One region of the Streptomyces sp. SudanB52_2052 genome, then DNA from elsewhere that is predicted to be linked to it. Evidence: riboswitches for the same ligand, from Rfam matches in the RefSeq annotation. Region 1 holds a riboswitch; the other holds the start of a gene.
What was found. Region 1 has a riboswitch for S-adenosylmethionine ahead of thrC (threonine synthase). Riboswitches for the same ligand answer to the same signal wherever they lie in the genome.

Region 1 (8,258 bases):
CGGCGATCATGTCGACGTACTCACCGGTCGCGGCGTTCAGGCCGTGGCCGACCTGGAGGTTGCGGACCTTCTCCACGACGACGCCGCCCTCGAGACCACCGTTGACGGCGATCTGCTTCAGCGGGGCCTCCAGCGCGAGCTTCACGGCGTTGGCGCCGGTCGCCTCGTCACCGTCGAGCTCCAGCTTCTCGAAGACCTGGGAGGCCTGCAGCAGGGCCACGCCACCACCGGCGACGATGCCCTCCTCGACGGCCGCCTTGGCGTTGCGCACGGCGTCCTCGATGCGGTGCTTGCGCTCCTTGAGCTCCACCTCGGTGGCGGCACCGGCCTTGATGACCGCGACACCGCCGGCGAGCTTCGCCAGGCGCTCCTGCAGCTTCTCGCGGTCGTAGTCCGAGTCGCTGTTCTCGATCTCGGCGCGGATCTGGTTGACGCGGCCCTGGACCTGGTCGGCGGAGCCGGCACCGTCGACGATGGTGGTCTCGTCCTTGGTGATGACGACCTTGCGGGCCTTGCCCAGCAGGTCGAGCGTGGCGTTCTCCAGCTTGAGGCCGACCTCCTCGGAGATCACCTCGCCGCCGGTGAGGATGCCGATGTCCTGCAGCATCGCCTTGCGGCGGTCGCCGAAGCCCGGGGCCTTGACGGCGACGGACTTGAAGGTGCCGCGGATCTTGTTGACGACCAGGGTCGACAGGGCCTCGCCCTCGACGTCCTCGGCGATGATCAGCAGCGGCTTGCCCGACTGCATGACCTTCTCCAGGAGCGGGAGCAGGTCCTTGACGTTGGAGATCTTGGAGTTCGCGATCAGGATGTACGGGTCGTCGAGGACGGCCTCCATACGCTCCATGTCGGTCGCGAAGTACGCCGAGATGTAGCCCTTGTCGAAGCGCATACCCTCGGTGAGCTCCAGCTCCAGACCGAAGGTCTGGGACTCCTCGACGGTGATGACGCCTTCCTTGCCGACCTTGTCCATGGCCTCGGCGATGAGCTCGCCGATCTGGGTGTCGGCGGCGGAGATGGAGGCCGTGGAAGCGATCTGCTCCTTGGTCTCGACGTCCTTCGCCTGCTCCAGCAGGGCGGCGGAGACGGCCTCGACGGCCTTCTCGATACCGCGCTTGAGGGCCATCGGGTTGGCACCGGCGGCCACGTTGCGCAGACCCTCGCGCACCAGGGCCTGGGCGAGGACGGTCGCGGTGGTCGTACCGTCACCGGCGACGTCGTCCGTCTTCTTGGCGACTTCCTTGACCAGCTCGGCGCCGATCTTCTCGTACGGGTCCTCGAGCTCGATCTCCTTGGCGATGGAGACACCATCGTTGGTGATCGTGGGCGCGCCCCACTTCTTCTCGAGGACGACGTTGCGGCCCTTGGGGCCGAGCGTCACCTTCACGGCGTCCGCGAGCTGGTTCATGCCGCGCTCGAGGCCGCGCCGCGCCTCCTCGTCGAACGCGATGATCTTGGCCATGTGAAGTGGTCCCTCCAGGACTGGGGGTGATTACTTCGGACCGCGCCCGCGCCCGCGACGGACGGCCCCGACCGGTGGTTCCTTGCCCCACCCGGCCCGTGGCCTCACCGACCCGGTCCTTACGTTGTCACTCTCACCTTCAGAGTGCTAACGCCAATGATTAGCACTCGACCCCTGCGAGTGCAAGCGCCTGCCCTGGATCGGGCGGGGGCGTCAGCCGCCCGCGAACACCGTCCGACAGGGCCTTCGAACAGGCCGAAGGGCCCGTACCCCGGGGGGTACGGGCCCTTCAGAGAAGACCGGTCGCTTGCGGTTTGGTCGTGGAACGCGTTCAGCCGGCGACGCGAACCATGTCGGCCTGCGGACCCTTCTGGCCCTGCGAGATCTCGAACTCAACCCGCTGGCCCTCTTCCAGGGTGCGGTAACCGTCCATCTGGATCGCGCTGTAGTGGACGAAAACATCCGCACCACCGTCGACCGCGATGAAGCCGTACCCCTTCTCCGCGTTGAACCACTTGACGGTGCCCTGAGCCATGCCTAACTCCCCTATTACTGGCCCTTGCACAGATCCACACTTCGCGGATCCGGGTCAGACCTCACCCCCCACGGTTGGGGGCGTGCGCCGGAACGCGTCGACCGCGGCTGAATGTATCTGTCCAACTGCCGTCTGCAACAGGTCAATCGGACGAGAATTCTGGACGCGCGGCATCCGGAATGTGGGGAGAATTCGCCTGAATTCAGGGCAAGTCGGGCCACGCAAAGGGAACAAAAGCCGCGAAAGATGCACACACTTTGGCTACATCTTGTCGGGCGTGCGGCAGGAATTCAGGGTTTCCGATCAGGGGATCGGCATCGCGTTCCCCAACTGTACCCCGCTCAACCACACTGAATTGCCCCCTCCGCTTCTCTCACGGAGGGGGCAATTCGATGAACTCTCGGTGACGACCGTTACCGCAAGTAACAATCGGGGCGGGCGACCGGTTCAGCCGCCGGCGACGGCCGGGATGATCGACACGCCGGCACCGTCCGGCGTCGCCGTCTCCAGCCCCTGCTCGAACCGCACGTCGTCGTCGTTCACGTACACGTTGACGAACCGCCGCAACTTGCCCTGGTCGTCCAGCACGCGGGCGGCGATCCCCGTGTGGTTCTTCTCCAGATCGGCGATGACCTCCCCGAGGGTCGCCCCCTCGGCGGCGACCTCGGCCTGCCCGCCGGTGTAGGTACGCAGGATGGTGGGGATGCGAACGGTGACGCTCATGACTTCAAAACCTCCGGTTGGACGAGTTACCTAGGGGCGCGGGGAACTGCGCGACCAACCCCCACCGGCCCCCAGCGGAGAACGATCAGACGAGCCCAGCCTCACGGAACGACTCGAGGTTGGGACGAATGGTCGCGGTGAGCCCCGTGCCCGCCACCGCGTCCAGCGTCTTCAGACCATCCCCGGTGTTGAGTACGACAGTGGTCTTCGTGGGGTCGAGCACCCCGTTCTCGATCAACTTGCGCGTCACCCCCACGGTCACCCCACCGGCGGTCTCCGCGAAGACTCCCTCGGTCCGGGCGAGAACCTTGATCGCGTCAACGACCTGCTCGTCCGTCACGTCCTCCACGAAACCGCCCGTCCGCCGCGCGATGTCCAGCACGTACGGCCCGTCCGCCGGGTTGCCGATCGCCAGCGACTTGGCGATCGTGTCCGGCTTCTGCGGCCGCACCACGTCGTGCCCGGCCTTGAACGCCGTCGACACCGGCGAACAGCCCTCGGCCTGCGCGCCGAAGATCTTGTACGGCTTGTCCTCGACCAGCCCGAGCTTGATCAGCTCCTGCAGACCCTTGTCGATCTTCGTGAGCTGGGAGCCGGAGGCGATCGGCACCACGATCTGGTCGGGCAGCTGCCAGCCGAGCTGCTCGCAGATCTCGTACGCGAGGGTCTTGGAGCCCTCGGCGTAGTACGGCCGCAGGTTGACGTTGACGAAGCCCCAGCCCTCGCCGGCCGGGTCGCCGATCAGCTCGGAGCAGAAGCGGTTCACGTCGTCGTAGTTGCCCTCGATGCCGACGAGCTCGCCGCCGTAGACCGCGGCCATGACGACCTTGCCCTGCTCCAGGTCGTGCGGGATGAACACGCAGGAGCGGAAGCCGGCGCGGGCCGCTGCGGCACCCACGGCGCCGGCGAGGTTGCCGGTGGAGGAGCAGGAGAGCGTGGTGAAGCCGAAGGCGCGGGCGGCCTCCAGGGCCTGCGCGACGACGCGGTCCTTGAAGGAGTGCGTCGGGTTGCCCGAGTCGTCCTTCACGAACAGCTTGCCGGCGTCGACACCCAGCTCGCGGGCGAGGTTGTCGGCCTTGATCAGCTTCGTCCAGCCCGGGTTGAGGTTCGGCTTGTCCGCCACGTCGGCCGGGACGGGCAGCAGCGGGGCGTAACGCCAGATGTTCGCGGGGCCCGCCTCGATCCGCTTGCGGAGCTCCTCGGCGTCGTACGCGGAGAAGTCGTAGGCGATCTCCAGCGGGCCGAAACACTCCTCACAGGCGAAGACCGGGCCGAGGGGGACGCGGTGACCGCACTCGCGGCAGCTCAGGGCGGCGGCCGGGCCGAGGTCTACGGTGGAGTTCGTGGTGCTTGCAACAGTCTGCACAGCCATGTGAGGCGAGGCCCTTTCTCCTCATCTTCCTCACGACGCATCTCGCCGTGAGACGGATTTGGCACCTTCCCTAGCCGGGAGCCTCGCGCTGTGGTCGCCAGTGACCTACGAGTACCGACTGGAGGGTTGCCGGGGCTTCATCGGGCCGTATCCCTCTGCCCCTCTGGATGAGCTGTATGTGGTTGTAAACGACGGTTGACCCCGGACATGCGATGGTCATCCGCGTTGTTCAAGACTGTAACCGACGACCAGGACCCTTGAGATAGTCGTCCGAACCGCGAGATGGCTCACAGTCCGTCCCGCCGAGAGAACGCTAAGGAGCCGCCACGGTGCTGGAAGAAGTCGAGCGCTGGCTGAGCACCCGTTCCTGGTCCGCGACCGAGCGTCCGCTCCACCGGATCCTGGCCGCCAAGCAGCGCACGGGCCAGACGGTCAGCGTCGTGCTGCCCGCGCTCAACGAGGAGGAGACGGTCGGCGACATCGCCGCCGTCATCCGCCACGACCTGATGCGGCAGGTCCCGCTCGTCGACGAGCTGGTCGTCGTCGACTCGGGGTCGACCGACCGCACGTCGGAGGTGGCCGCCGCCGCGGGCGCGACGGTGGTGCACCGGGACACCATCCTCCCCCGGCTGCCCGCGGTGCCCGGCAAGGGCGAGGTGCTGTGGCGCTCGCTGCTCGTCACACGCGGGGACATCGTCTGCTTCATCGACGCCGACCTGAGGGACTTCTCGTCCGACTTCGTCTCCGGGATCGTGGGCCCGCTGCTCACCGAGCCGGACGTGGACCTGGTCAAGGGCATGTACGACCGTCCGCTGGGCGGCGCGGCCGGGCAGGGCGGCCGGGTCACGGAACTCATGGCGCGCCCGCTGCTGAACATGCACTGGCCGCAGCTGGCCGGCTTCGTGCAGCCGCTCGGCGGGGAGTACGCGGCCCGCCGCTCACTGCTGGAGCAGTTGCCGTTCCCCGTCGGGTACGGCGTCGAGCTGGGCATGCTGGTGGACGCCCTGCACCTGGTGGGGCTGGACGCCCTCGCCCAGGTGGACGTCGGCGTGCGCAAGCACCGGCACCAGGACGGGCAGGCGCTGGGCCGGATGGCCGCCGCGATCTACCGCACGGCCCAGCTGCGGCTGGCCCGCGGGCACCTGATCCGGCCGTCCCTGACCCAGTTCGAGCGGGGCGGGGACGGCTTCGAGCCGCGGACGTACTCGGTCGACACCGAGGAACGTCCGCCGATGGTGGAGATCGCCGAGTACCAGGAGCGGAAGGCGGCCTGACCGGGGTCGTTTTCGGCCGGACGCGGCAGGTCCGTACGTTTGAGCGTTTACAGGCCGGGCTAGGTTGAGGCGTATGGCTTCGACGTACGGTGCTGCACGAGTGCTGGTGGCCTCCAACCGCGGTCCGGTCTCCTACGCGGTGGGCGAGGACGGTTCGCTGAACGCCAAGCGGGGCGGTGGCGGACTGGTCTCGGGGCTGTCCGCGATCGGGTCGGACGCGGACGCGCTGTGGGTGTGCTCGGCGCTGTCCGACGGCGACCGGGAGGCGGTCCGCCGCGGAATCGTAGGGGCGGGGCCGGAGGCCCCTCCGCAGAGGGGTGGCGGCGGGCGACGGGCGGGAGAGGACGGCGTGCGGATGCTGGACATCCCGGCCGACGTGCACGCCGACGCCTACAACGGCATCGCCAACTCCGTCCTGTGGTTCGTGCACCACATGCTGTACCAGACGCCGCTGGAGCCGGTCTTCGACGCGGAGTTCCGGCGCCAGTGGGCGTCCTACGAGACGTACAACCGGGCGTTCGCCGAGGCGCTGGCCGAGGAGGCGGCGCAGGGCGCGGCGGTCGTCGTGCAGGACTACCACCTGACGCTGGTGCCGGGCATGCTCCGCGAGCTGCGCCCGGACCTGAGGATCGGCCACTTCTCGCACACGCCGTGGGCACCGCCCGAGTACTTCCGGATGCTGCCGGACGACGTGGCCGGGCAGGTGCTGCGCGGCATGCTGGGCGCGGACCGGCTGGGCTTCCTCACGCAGCGCTGGGCGGACGCCTTCGTCGCGTGCGCCGAGCGGTTCGCGGGCGGGCTCGGCGGCACGCGGATCGGGGTGCACGGGCTGGGCGCCGACGCCGACTTCCTGCGCAAGCGGTCCCACGAGCAGGACGTCGAGGAGCGGATGGCCGCGCTCCGGGAGGAGATCGGCGAGGACCGCCGCACGATCGTCCGGGTCGACCGCACGGAGCTGTCGAAGAACATCGTGCGCGGGCTGCTGGCCTACCGGCGGCTCCTCGAAGCCCACGGCGAGTGGCGCGAGCGCGTGGTGCACGTCGCCTTCGCCTATCCCTCGCGGCAGGACCTCGCGGTGTACCGGGACTACACGGCCGAGGTGCAGCGGCTGGCGGACGAGATCAACGCCGAGTTCGGGACGCCCGGCTGGACACCGGTCGTCCTGCACGTGAAGGACGACTTCGCCCGCTCCCTGGCCGCGTACCGGCTGGCCGACGTGGCGCTGGTCAACCCCATCCGGGACGGCATGAACCTGGTCGCCAAGGAGGTCCCGGTCGTCTCCGACGCGGGCTGCGCGCTGGTGCTGTCCAGGGAGGCCGGGGCGTACGAGGAACTGGGCGAGGACGCGATCACGGTCAACCCCTACGACATCACGGGCACGGCGACGGCCCTGCACGAGGCCCTGTCGATGGGCCCGGAGGAGCGCGCCGAGCGGAGCAAGCGGCTGGCGGCGGCGGCCACGGCACTGCCGCCCGCGCAGTGGTTCGTGGACCAGCTGGAGGCGTTGCGGGGATGAGCGGCACGACTCCGGCGGCCCGGCCGCTGCCCACGCCCCGCACCCGGGCCGGACAGGAGGGCCTCGACGCGCTCCTCGCCGGACCCGGCAAGGCCCTGATCGGCCTCGACTTCGACGGGACCCTCGCGCCGATCGTGGCCGACCCGGAGCGGGCCCGGGCTCACCCGGAGGCGGTGCCGGCGCTGGCCGCGCTCGCGCCGAAGGTGGCCGCCGTGGCGGTGGTCACGGGCCGGCCCGCCGAGGTCGCGGTACGCAACGGCGCCTTCGCGGACGTGCCGGGGCTTGAGCACCTGGTCGTACTCGGGCACTACGGCGCCGAGCGGTGGGACGCCCGCAGCGGCGAGATCACCGCGCCCGCACCGCACCCCGGCGTCGAAGCCGTCCGCGCCGAGCTGCCCGGGCTGCTCGAAGGGAGCGGGACCTGGGTGGAGGACAAGGGCCGGGCCGTGGCCGTGCACACCCGCCGGGCCCCCGACCCCCAGGCCGCCTTCGAGGCACTCCGCTCGCCGCTCACCGACCTGGCGACCCGGCACGGCCTGATCGTCGAGCCCGGCCGCATGGTCCTCGAACTCCGCCCGCCCGGCATGGACAAGGGCGTCGCCCTGAGCGACTTCGCCCGGGAGATCGGCGCCGGGTCCGTCCTCTACGCCGGCGACGACCTGGGCGACCTGCCCGCCTACGCGGCGGTGGACGCGCTCCGCTCCGACGGCACCCCGGGCCTGCTGGTGTGCAGCGGCAGCGACGAGGTGACCGAGCTGCGGGAACGCGCGGACCTGGTGGTGGACGGCCCGGAGGGCGTCGTAGCGCTGCTCGCCGCGCTGGCGGAACGGCTGGACTGAGCGCCCGGGTCCGCCCTTCAGCGTTCCGCCCGGCGTCTGTCCCGTATCCGGCGCAGTCGGTTGACCGTCACCGGGTCGTGGGCCAGGGCCCGGGGGTCGTCCAGCAGGGCGTTGAGGAGCTGGTAGTAGCGCACGGGGGCGAGGCCCAGCTCCTCGCGTATGGCCCGTTCCTTCGCGCCGGGGCCGGTGAAGCCCCGGCGTTCGAGCGCGAGGATGTCCTGCTCCGCGCGCCCGAGCCGGGCCTGGTCGGTCTCCTCGTCCATGCCCGGCACGGTAACCCCTGGCACCGACAGCGGGACTACTCGGCGCTCTCCGCCCGGGCCGCCACCGCCTGGAGGTGGCCCAGGACGCCCGAGGGGCTGCCGCCGGGGGCGACCGCCTTGCCGATCTGCTGCTTGATCTGGGCGCTGACATCGGCCCAGGAGGTCTTGCCGACCGGGTAGAGCTCGGAGGTGAGCAGCTCCTCCAGGAACGGCCGGAGGTGCCGGTCCCGGTCGGATGCGGTCATGGTCGCGGACGCGGAGGCGGTGACCGGCA
Region 2 (8,258 bases), 1.6 Mb from region 1:
CACGCTGTGGTCCAAGGGCAAGCTGCTCGTGAACATGAACACGAACCAGCCGCTGCGTCCCTCGGACGTCGCGGTCGGTTCGCTGACCTTCGCCAAGCCCGAGGGCCTGGAGGAGCACGACCACGACTTCCAGAACGAGATCGCCAAGGCCGCCCTGATGATCGTCCGGATCCAGCCGGAGAACATCAAGGACAAGCGCGAGCTCGAGTGGTCGCACGAGGGCATCGTCGCGTACTCGAAGATCTGCACCCACGTCGGCTGCCCGATCTCCCTGTACGAGCAGCAGACGCACCACGTGCTCTGCCCCTGCCACCAGTCCACCTTCGACCTCTCCGACGGTGCCCGAGTGATCTTCGGCCCCGCCGGTCACGCCCTGCCGCAGCTCCGCATCGGCGTGAACGACGAGGGCTACCTCGAGGCGCTCGGCGACTTCGAAGAGCCCGTCGGCCCTGCTTTCTGGGAGCGCGGATGAGCACTGCACAGACACGCCGCAAGGCCCCCGCGGGTGAGCGGGTGGCCGACTGGGCCGACGGCCGCCTCGGGATCTACTCCCTGGCCAAGGCCAACATGCGCAAGATCTTCCCGGACCACTGGTCCTTCATGCTGGGTGAGATCTGCCTCTACAGCTTCATCATCATCATCCTGACGGGTGTGTACCTGACGCTGTTCTTCCACCCGTCGATGAACGAGGTGGAGTACCACGGCAGTTACGTCCCGCTCCAGGGGCAGCTGATGTCGGAGGCGTTCGCCTCCACGCTGGACATCAGCTTCGACGTCCGCGGCGGTCTGCTCATCCGGCAGATCCACCACTGGGCGGCGATCATCTTCCTCGCCGGCATGTTCGTGCACATGATGCGCGTCTTCTTCACCGGCGCGTTCCGCAAGCCGCGCGAGATCAACTGGCTGTTCGGCTTCCTGCTGTTCGTCCTGGGCATGTTCACCGGTTTCACCGGCTACTCGCTCCCGGACGACCTGCTCTCCGGCACCGGTGTCCGCTTCACGCAGGGCGCGATCCTGTCCGTGCCGATCGTCGGCACGTACATCTCGATGTTCCTGTTCGGCGGGGAGTTCCCGGGCACCGACTTCGTCGCCCGGTTCTACTCGATCCACATCCTGCTGCTGCCGGGCATCATGCTCGGGCTCGTGGTCGGCCACCTGATCCTGGTCTTCTACCACAAGCACACGCAGTTCGCGGGTCCCGGCCGCACCAACAAGAACGTCGTCGGCATGCCGCTGCTGCCGGTCTACATGGCCAAGGCCGGAGGCTTCTTCTTCCTGGTCTTCGGTGTCATCGCGGCCCTCGCCGGCATCGCGACCGTCAACCCGATCTGGGTCCTGGGCCCCTACCGGCCCGACCAGGTGTCGACCGGTGCCCAGCCCGACTGGTACATGGGCTTCGCCGAGGGCCTGGTCCGTGCGATGCCCGGCTGGGAGATCAACTTCTGGGGTCACACGCTCGTCCTGGGCGTGTTCATCCCGCTGGTCCTCTTCGGCCTGTTCCTGGCGATCATCGCCCTGTACCCGTTCATCGAGTCGTGGGTCACCGGGGACAAGCGCGAGCACCACATCCTGGACCGGCCGCGCAACGCCCCGACGCGCACCGCCTTCGGTGTCGCCTGGGTCACCGGCTACATGATCATGCTGATCGGCGGTGGCAACGACATCGTCGCCACGCACTTCCACCTGTCGATCAACGCGGTCACCTGGTTCGTCCGGATCGGCTTCTTCGTCGGACCGGTCATCGCCTTCATCGTCACCAAGCGGATCTGCCTCGGCCTGCAGCGCCGGGACAAGGACAAGGTGCTGCACGGCCGCGAGTCGGGCATCATCAAGCGCCTGCCGCACGGTGAGTTCATCGAGGTGCACGAGCCGCTCAGCCAGGAGCAGATGTACACGCTCACGGCGCACGAGCAGTACCAGCCGGTCGAGCTCGGCCCGACGGTCGACGAGAACGGTGTCGAGCGCAAGCTGAAGGGCTCCGAGAAGCTGCGCGCCAAGCTCAGCGACGCCTATTACGGCGAGGGCGCCCAGATCCCGAAGCCCACCGCCGAGGAGTACCGGGAGATCACGAGCGGCCACGGCCACCACTGATCACTGCTTCGCCACGCCACAGAAGGGTCCCGTCCGGTGTTCGGACGGGGCCCTTCGTGGTGCCCCGGGGCTGGATAGGGTGGACCCCGTTGAGACTCTCGTCCCGTAGTGCGGGACGCCTGACCCTGGAGCGGCTTATGAGCGCTGTGACCCCCGCTGGAGGCGACACCGCGGCGGGCCGCTCCTGGCCCCTGCTGTTGAACGGCCTGCTGGAAGGCCGTGACCTGACGGCCGACGACACCGCCTGGGCGATGGACCTGATCATGCGCGGCGAGGCGACGGACGCGCAGATCGCCGGGTTCGTGGTGGCGCTGCGCGCCAAGGGCGAGACCGTCGAGGAGATCGCCGGATTCGTCCGGGCGATGTACGAGCACGCCAACGTCATCGAGGTGCCGGGCCCGGCGGTCGACATCGTCGGCACGGGCGGCGACGGGGCGAAGACCGTCAACATCTCCACGATGTCGGCGATCGTTGTCGCCGGCACGGGCGCGAAGGTCGTCAAGCACGGCAACCGCGCCGCGTCCTCGGCGTCCGGCGCGTCGGACGTCCTGGAGAAGCTCGGCGTCAACCTGGAGCTGCCGACGCACCGGGTGGCCGGGGTCGCCGAGGAGGCCGGGATCACCTTCTGCTTCGCGGCGAAGTTCCACCCGTCGATGCGGTACGCGGGCGCGGCGCGCGGCCAGTTGGGCATCCGGACGATCTTCAACGTCCTCGGTCCGCTGACCAACCCCGCGAAGGTGAGAGCCCAGGCCGTCGGCGTGGCCGACCCGCGGATGGCGCCGATCGTCGCCGGCGTGTTCGCCGAGCGCGGCCACTCGTCCCTGGTCTTCCGCGGCGACGACGGCCTCGACGAGCTGACCACCACGGCCACGTCACGGGTGTGGATCGTCCGGGACGGCAAGGTCGCCGAGGAGGCCTTCGACCCGCGCGAGGTCGGCATCGAGCTGGTCCCGGTGGAGGCGCTGCGCGGCGCGGACGCCTCCTACAACGCCGAGGTCGCGCGGCGTCTGCTGGACGGCGAGAGGGGCCCGGTCCGGGACGCGGTGCTGCTGAACTCGGCGGCGGCGCTGGTGGCGCTGGAGCCCGGCCCGGGGGCGCTGGCCGAGCAGATCCGCGCCGGGATGGCGAAGGCGGCGGAGTCGATCGACTCCGGGGCCGCCAAGCGGACCCTGGAGCGGTGGGTGGCCGCCAGCAACCAGTAGACGGGTAGGACGTACGGCGTCCCGCGATCCGGACTCGGGTTGCGGGACGCCGATCTTTTCGCGTACGTTCCTGAGCAGGTCATGAGTGACAGTCATGAGGCCCCGGCCGACTGTCCGGCAACCCTCCGTCCGTGGCGGGGTGCCCCGGGTGAAGACCAGGCCGCAGGCAGCGAGGTCTGCGGCAAGCGCGGACCCCTCACGAATCCAGGGGTCCTGGTCGTCGAGGAGTTCTCCGTGAGTCAGCGAATGCGATAGGGCCGCAGAGCCCCGCCTCCGCATCCTCTTCCTTTCATCCCCGCTGGTAGCCCCCCCTGGGCTCGCGGGCGGATTCACCTGATCTCACGGGAGTTCACCCATGTCCGTCTCCACCGTTGCCGCAGACCAGTCCGTTTGTGCCCCGCTGCCCGTCCTGGGGCGGGATGTCACCGTGCCGCTCGTCACCGGCGGCGAGGTCACCTACGCCGCGCTCGACTACGCCGCCAGCGCCCCGGCGCTCCAGCGGGTCTGGGACGACGTCGCCGCCTACGCGCCGTACTACGGCAGCGTCCACCGCGGTGCCGGGTACCTGTCCCAGCTGTCGACCGACCTGTTCGAGAACGCCCGCCGGACCGTCGCCGAGTTCCTCGACTGCCGCGCCGACGACCAGGTGGTGTTCACCCGCTCCACCACCGACTCGCTGAACCTCCTCGCCGCCGCCCTGCCGGACGGCTGCCAGGTCTTCGTGTTCGAGACCGAGCACCACGCCTCCCTGCTGCCCTGGCGCGACGCCCGTGTCACGTACCTCGACGCCCCGAGGAGTCACCGCGAGGCCGTCGAGACCCTGGAGCGCGCCCTCGCCGACCGGGAGCCCCACGGCCCGGCCCTGGTCTGCGTCACCGGCGCCTCGAACGTCACCGGCGAGCTGTGGCCCGTACGGGAGCTCGCGGCGGCCGCGCACGCCCACGGCGCGCGGATCGTGCTGGACGCCGCCCAGCTGGCCCCACACCACCCGGTGTCCGTCGCGGACCTCGACGTCGACTGGGTCGTCTTCTCCGGGCACAAGCTGTACGCGCCCTTCGGCTCCGGCGTCCTGGCCGGACGGTCCGACTGGCTGCGCGAGGCCGAGCCGTACCTCGCGGGCGGCGGCGCCTCCCGCAAGGTGTCGCGCCGCACGGACGGGGGAGTGGACGTGGAGTGGCACGAGAGCGCCGCCCGCCACGAGGCCGGCTCCCCGAACGTCATCGGCGCCTACTCCATCGCCTCCGCCTGCACGGCCCTCACCGAGGCCGGCTTGGACACCCTGGTCGCCCGCGAGCAGTACCTGATCGAGAAGGTGCGCGCGGGGCTGGCCGAGGTGCCCGAGGTCCGGGTCCTCTCCCTCTTCGGCGACGACGCCCCGCGCGTCGGCGTGATCTCCTTCGTGGTCGACGGCTGGAACAGCTCCCACTTCGCCGCCGCCCTCTCCGCCGAGTACGGCATCGGCGTTCGGGACGGCCTCTTCTGCGCCCACCCGCTGGTGCGCACGCTGCTCGGCAGCGACCCGCAGACGCAGGGCGAGTGCGGGTCGCCCGAGGCCGCGCCGGGGGAGAAGTCCCTCAACGCCATCCGGGTGAGCTTCGGCGCCGGTACGCCGGACGAGCACGTCGAGCGGTTCGTACGGGCCGTGCGGGAGCTCGTGACGGACGGGGCCAAGTGGAACTACCGCACGGAGGACGGGCGCTGCGTGCCGGACACCTCCGCGTGAACGGCCCGGTCGGCACCCAGCGGTAGCCGGGCGCCCAGGACGATCATCCGCAGGGCCCGTTCGGTGGCGTCGGTGAGCAGCTCGCTCGCCCGCAGCAGTGCCTCGGCCAGCTCCATCGGGGCGGGCAGGATGCCGTGGCAGGCGTCCACGCCCGGCACCTCGTGCGCGCCCTCGCCGAGCGTGCCCGCCAGGGCCAGGACCGGGCGGCCGTGGAGCTTGGCCCGGCGGGCCACCTCGGCCGGGACCTTGCCCCGGGGCGTCTGGTGGTCCAGGGCGCCCTCGGCGGTGACGACCAGGTCGGCGCGGGCCAGCCGGGCGTCCAGGTCGAGGTGGCCCAGCAGCACGTCGAAGCGGGGCAGGAGCCGGGCGCCGAGCGCGGCGAGGCCGGCCCCCAAGCCGCCGGAGGCTCCGGTTCCGGGGCCGTACAGGAGGTCGGTGTCCGGCACGGCGACGTCCCTGGTCAGGACGAAGGCCCAGTTCTCCAGAGCGGCCGACAACTCCTCCACCTGCGCGGGCGTCGCGCCCTTCTGCGGCCCGAAGACCCGGGCCACGCCGCGTTCGCCGCACAGCACGTTGTACGGGTTGCAGGCGACGAGCAGTTCCGCGTCGGCGAGACGGGGATCGAGGCCGGTCGGGTCGATGCGGTGCAGGCGGGCCAGCTCCCGGCCGCCGCGGGGGAGTTCGCGGCCCTCCTCGTCCAGCAGCCGGGCCCCGAGGGCCTGCAGCGCGCCCGCGCCCCCGTCCGAGGTGCCCGAGTCGCCGCAGCCGACGAGGATCCGCCGTACGCCGGAGTCGAGTGCGGAGCGGAGCAGTTCGCCGACGCCGTACGTGGTGGTGGCGCCCGGGTCGCGCTGGTCGCGCGGGACGAGGGAGAGGCCGGCGACCGCCGCCATCTCCACCACCGCGGTGTTCCCGTCGCCCAGGAGGGCGAAGTGGGCGGCGATGGTGTCCCCGACCGGTCCCGTCGCGGGCACGGTGACGATCCTGCCGCCGGTCGCGGCGGCCAGGGCGACGGCCGTGCCCTCGCCGCCGTCCACCAGTGGGACGAGGTCGAGTTCGGCGTCGGGCAGGACACGGCGTACGCCGGCCGCGATGGCGTCGGCGGCGGCCTCGGCGGACAGGGACTCCTTGAAGCCGCTGGGGGCTACGACGACACGGGTCAGCATGGAGGGCTCCTTAACGGGTGACGGAGACGCCGAGCAGCGGCCACACCGCGACGGCGAAGAGCAGCACGAGGGCGGCGGTCAGCGGGGCCAGGAAGGCGGACAGCCGCAGCAGGTCGCGCGGGGTGTAGGTGGGGGTGCCGGGGATCTGCGCGAAGAGCGTGACCGGCTTCGCCGAGGCGGGCAGGGTGTGGCAGAAGCCCGCGGCGGCGGTGGAGGCGAGCGCGGCGGCGACCGGGTTGACGCCGACGCCGACGGCGGCGGCCACGACCAGCGGCACGAGGACCGAGGAGCGGGCCGAGCGGGACTGCAGGACCAGATGGGCCGCCGTGCTCACGGCGATCACGATCGCCAGGAACACCACCGGGGGCTCGTTCGCCGGCAGCCCCGAGACCAGCCACTTCGCCGCCCCGGAGTCGGCGAGCGCGACGCCCATCGCCATCGTCGCGGCCATGAACAGCAGCAGAGACCAGGGGACGGTCTTCAGCGCGTCCTTCAGACGTACGGTGCCGAGGGCGGGAGAGGAGGCGATGACGGCGCCGATCAGCGCGACCAGCGCCGGCGGCACCCGGTGCAGCGGCTCACTGCACCACAGGAGCACCACCGTGGCGAGGAGCAGGGCGCAGCGTTTCTCGGCCTGGCTCCAGGGGCCGGTGACCGGCTGCTCGCTGTGCTCCTGGATCTGCTCGGGGGTGATGCGGACCGGGCCGCGGCGGTCCGCGCGCCGGGTCGTCGTCAGCATCACCAGCTCGGCGGCCAGGTGCGACGACACCACGGCCAGCGGCAGCCCCAGCAGCAGCCACTCCGTGAAGCCGATGTGCTGCCCGGTGGTCTCCCACAGCACCGACACGGTGATCAGATGCGCTCCCGCGCCGATCAGGGTCGCCACCGCCGACAGAAGGATCACGGTCGGGAACAGCAGCGCCAACATCACGACCAGTCGTTTCCGGTCGGCGAGGACCTTCGCCAGGGCGAGGAACACCGGCAGCGCGAGCGCGGCCCGGCCGGAGGTGGCGGGCACCGCGAACGCCGTGACGACCAGGGCGGCGGTCGTCAGGTGCACCAGCTGCCGTACGGTGCGCGCCCCGCTGACCAGGAACACCGCGGCCCGGCCCGCGAGCCCGGTCCGGCTCACCGCGGCCGCCAGCACGAACGCGCAGATCAGCAGCCAGACGGTGGCATCGCCGAGGGTGCCGAACAGGGTGTCGCTGCTGATCACCCCGGTCACCGTGAGGGCGAGCCCGGCGCCCAGCGCGATGTACGTGTCGTCGATCGACGTCCCGATCCAGGCGCAGGTCGCGAGCGCGAACATGGCGAGCGTGAACCGGGCGTCGCCGCCGAGCCCCGGGAAGTTCGTGGGGACGGCCAGCAGCGCGCACAGCGACAGCGCGACGCACAGGGCGGTGAGAGCGCGTGGGTTCCATGTCACGTCATCGAGGGTTCATCCCGGGGGTGAGCCGTCGATGAGCCGAACATGAAAGGAACTTCACCCGGTGGGAAGCCGGTACCCCATCCCCCGCACCGTCTCCACCCGCTCCGCCCCCAGCTTCTTGCGCAGCGTCCGCACGTACACGTCCACGATGTTGGACCCCGGGTCGAAGTCGTACCCCCACACATGGGACAGGATCTGCTCCCGGGACAGCACCTGGCCGGGATGCCGCAGGAAAAGCTCCAGCAGTACGAACTCACGCGCCGTCAGATCGACCGTCCGCTCCCCGGACCGGGCGCGCCGCGTGCGCAGATCGAGGCTCAGCGAGCCCGACCTGAGCACCGTCACCTCCGGTGCCCGCGCCGCCGTGCGGAGCCGCAGCCGCACCCGGGCGAGCAGTTCCTCGAACCGGAACGGCTTGGTCATCCAGTCGTCGGCGCCGCCCTCCAGCCCGGCCACGGTGTCCCGGACGGAGTCACGCGCGGTCAGCACGATCACCGGCACCGTCACCCGCGCCTCGCGCAGCTCCCGCAGGATCGTGAAGCCGTCCCGGCCGGGCAGTCCGATGTCCAGGACGACGAGGTCGAAGCCGCCGGTCAGGGCGTACTCGTACCCCGCGTCCCCGTCGGTGACGACGGTCGTGGTGAAGC

Region 2: another riboswitch for S-adenosylmethionine. It lies ahead of ACSUPV_RS29760 (aminotransferase class V-fold PLP-dependent enzyme); the one in region 1 lies ahead of thrC (threonine synthase).

Annotation. Positions count from the first base shown of each region.
Region 1 is NZ_OZ186796.1:5,024,123-5,032,380, reverse strand. Features, by position in the region: gene groL (chaperonin GroEL) at 1-1,462, opposite strand, end outside; gene ACSUPV_RS22430 (cold-shock protein) at 1,794-1,997, opposite strand; gene ACSUPV_RS22425 (ubiquitin-like small modifier protein 1) at 2,445-2,720, opposite strand; gene thrC (threonine synthase) at 2,806-4,092, opposite strand; SAM riboswitch class I at 4,111-4,266, opposite strand; gene ACSUPV_RS22415 (glucosyl-3-phosphoglycerate synthase) at 4,422-5,366, shown strand; gene ACSUPV_RS22410 (alpha,alpha-trehalose-phosphate synthase (UDP-forming)) at 5,440-6,882, shown strand; gene otsB (trehalose-phosphatase) at 6,879-7,721, shown strand; gene ACSUPV_RS22400 (DUF3263 domain-containing protein) at 7,739-7,984, opposite strand; gene ACSUPV_RS22395 (ABC transporter substrate-binding protein) at 8,020-8,258, opposite strand, start outside.
Region 2 is NZ_OZ186796.1:6,651,851-6,660,108, forward strand. Features, by position in the region: gene qcrA (cytochrome bc1 complex Rieske iron-sulfur subunit) at 1-472, shown strand, start outside; gene qcrB (cytochrome bc1 complex cytochrome b subunit) at 469-2,091, shown strand; gene trpD (anthranilate phosphoribosyltransferase) at 2,229-3,293, shown strand; SAM riboswitch class IV at 3,371-3,487, shown strand; gene ACSUPV_RS29760 (aminotransferase class V-fold PLP-dependent enzyme) at 3,649-5,016, shown strand; gene ACSUPV_RS29765 (glycerate kinase family protein) at 4,971-6,182, opposite strand; gene ACSUPV_RS29770 (SLC13 family permease) at 6,193-7,608, opposite strand; gene ACSUPV_RS29775 (response regulator transcription factor) at 7,666-8,258, opposite strand, start outside.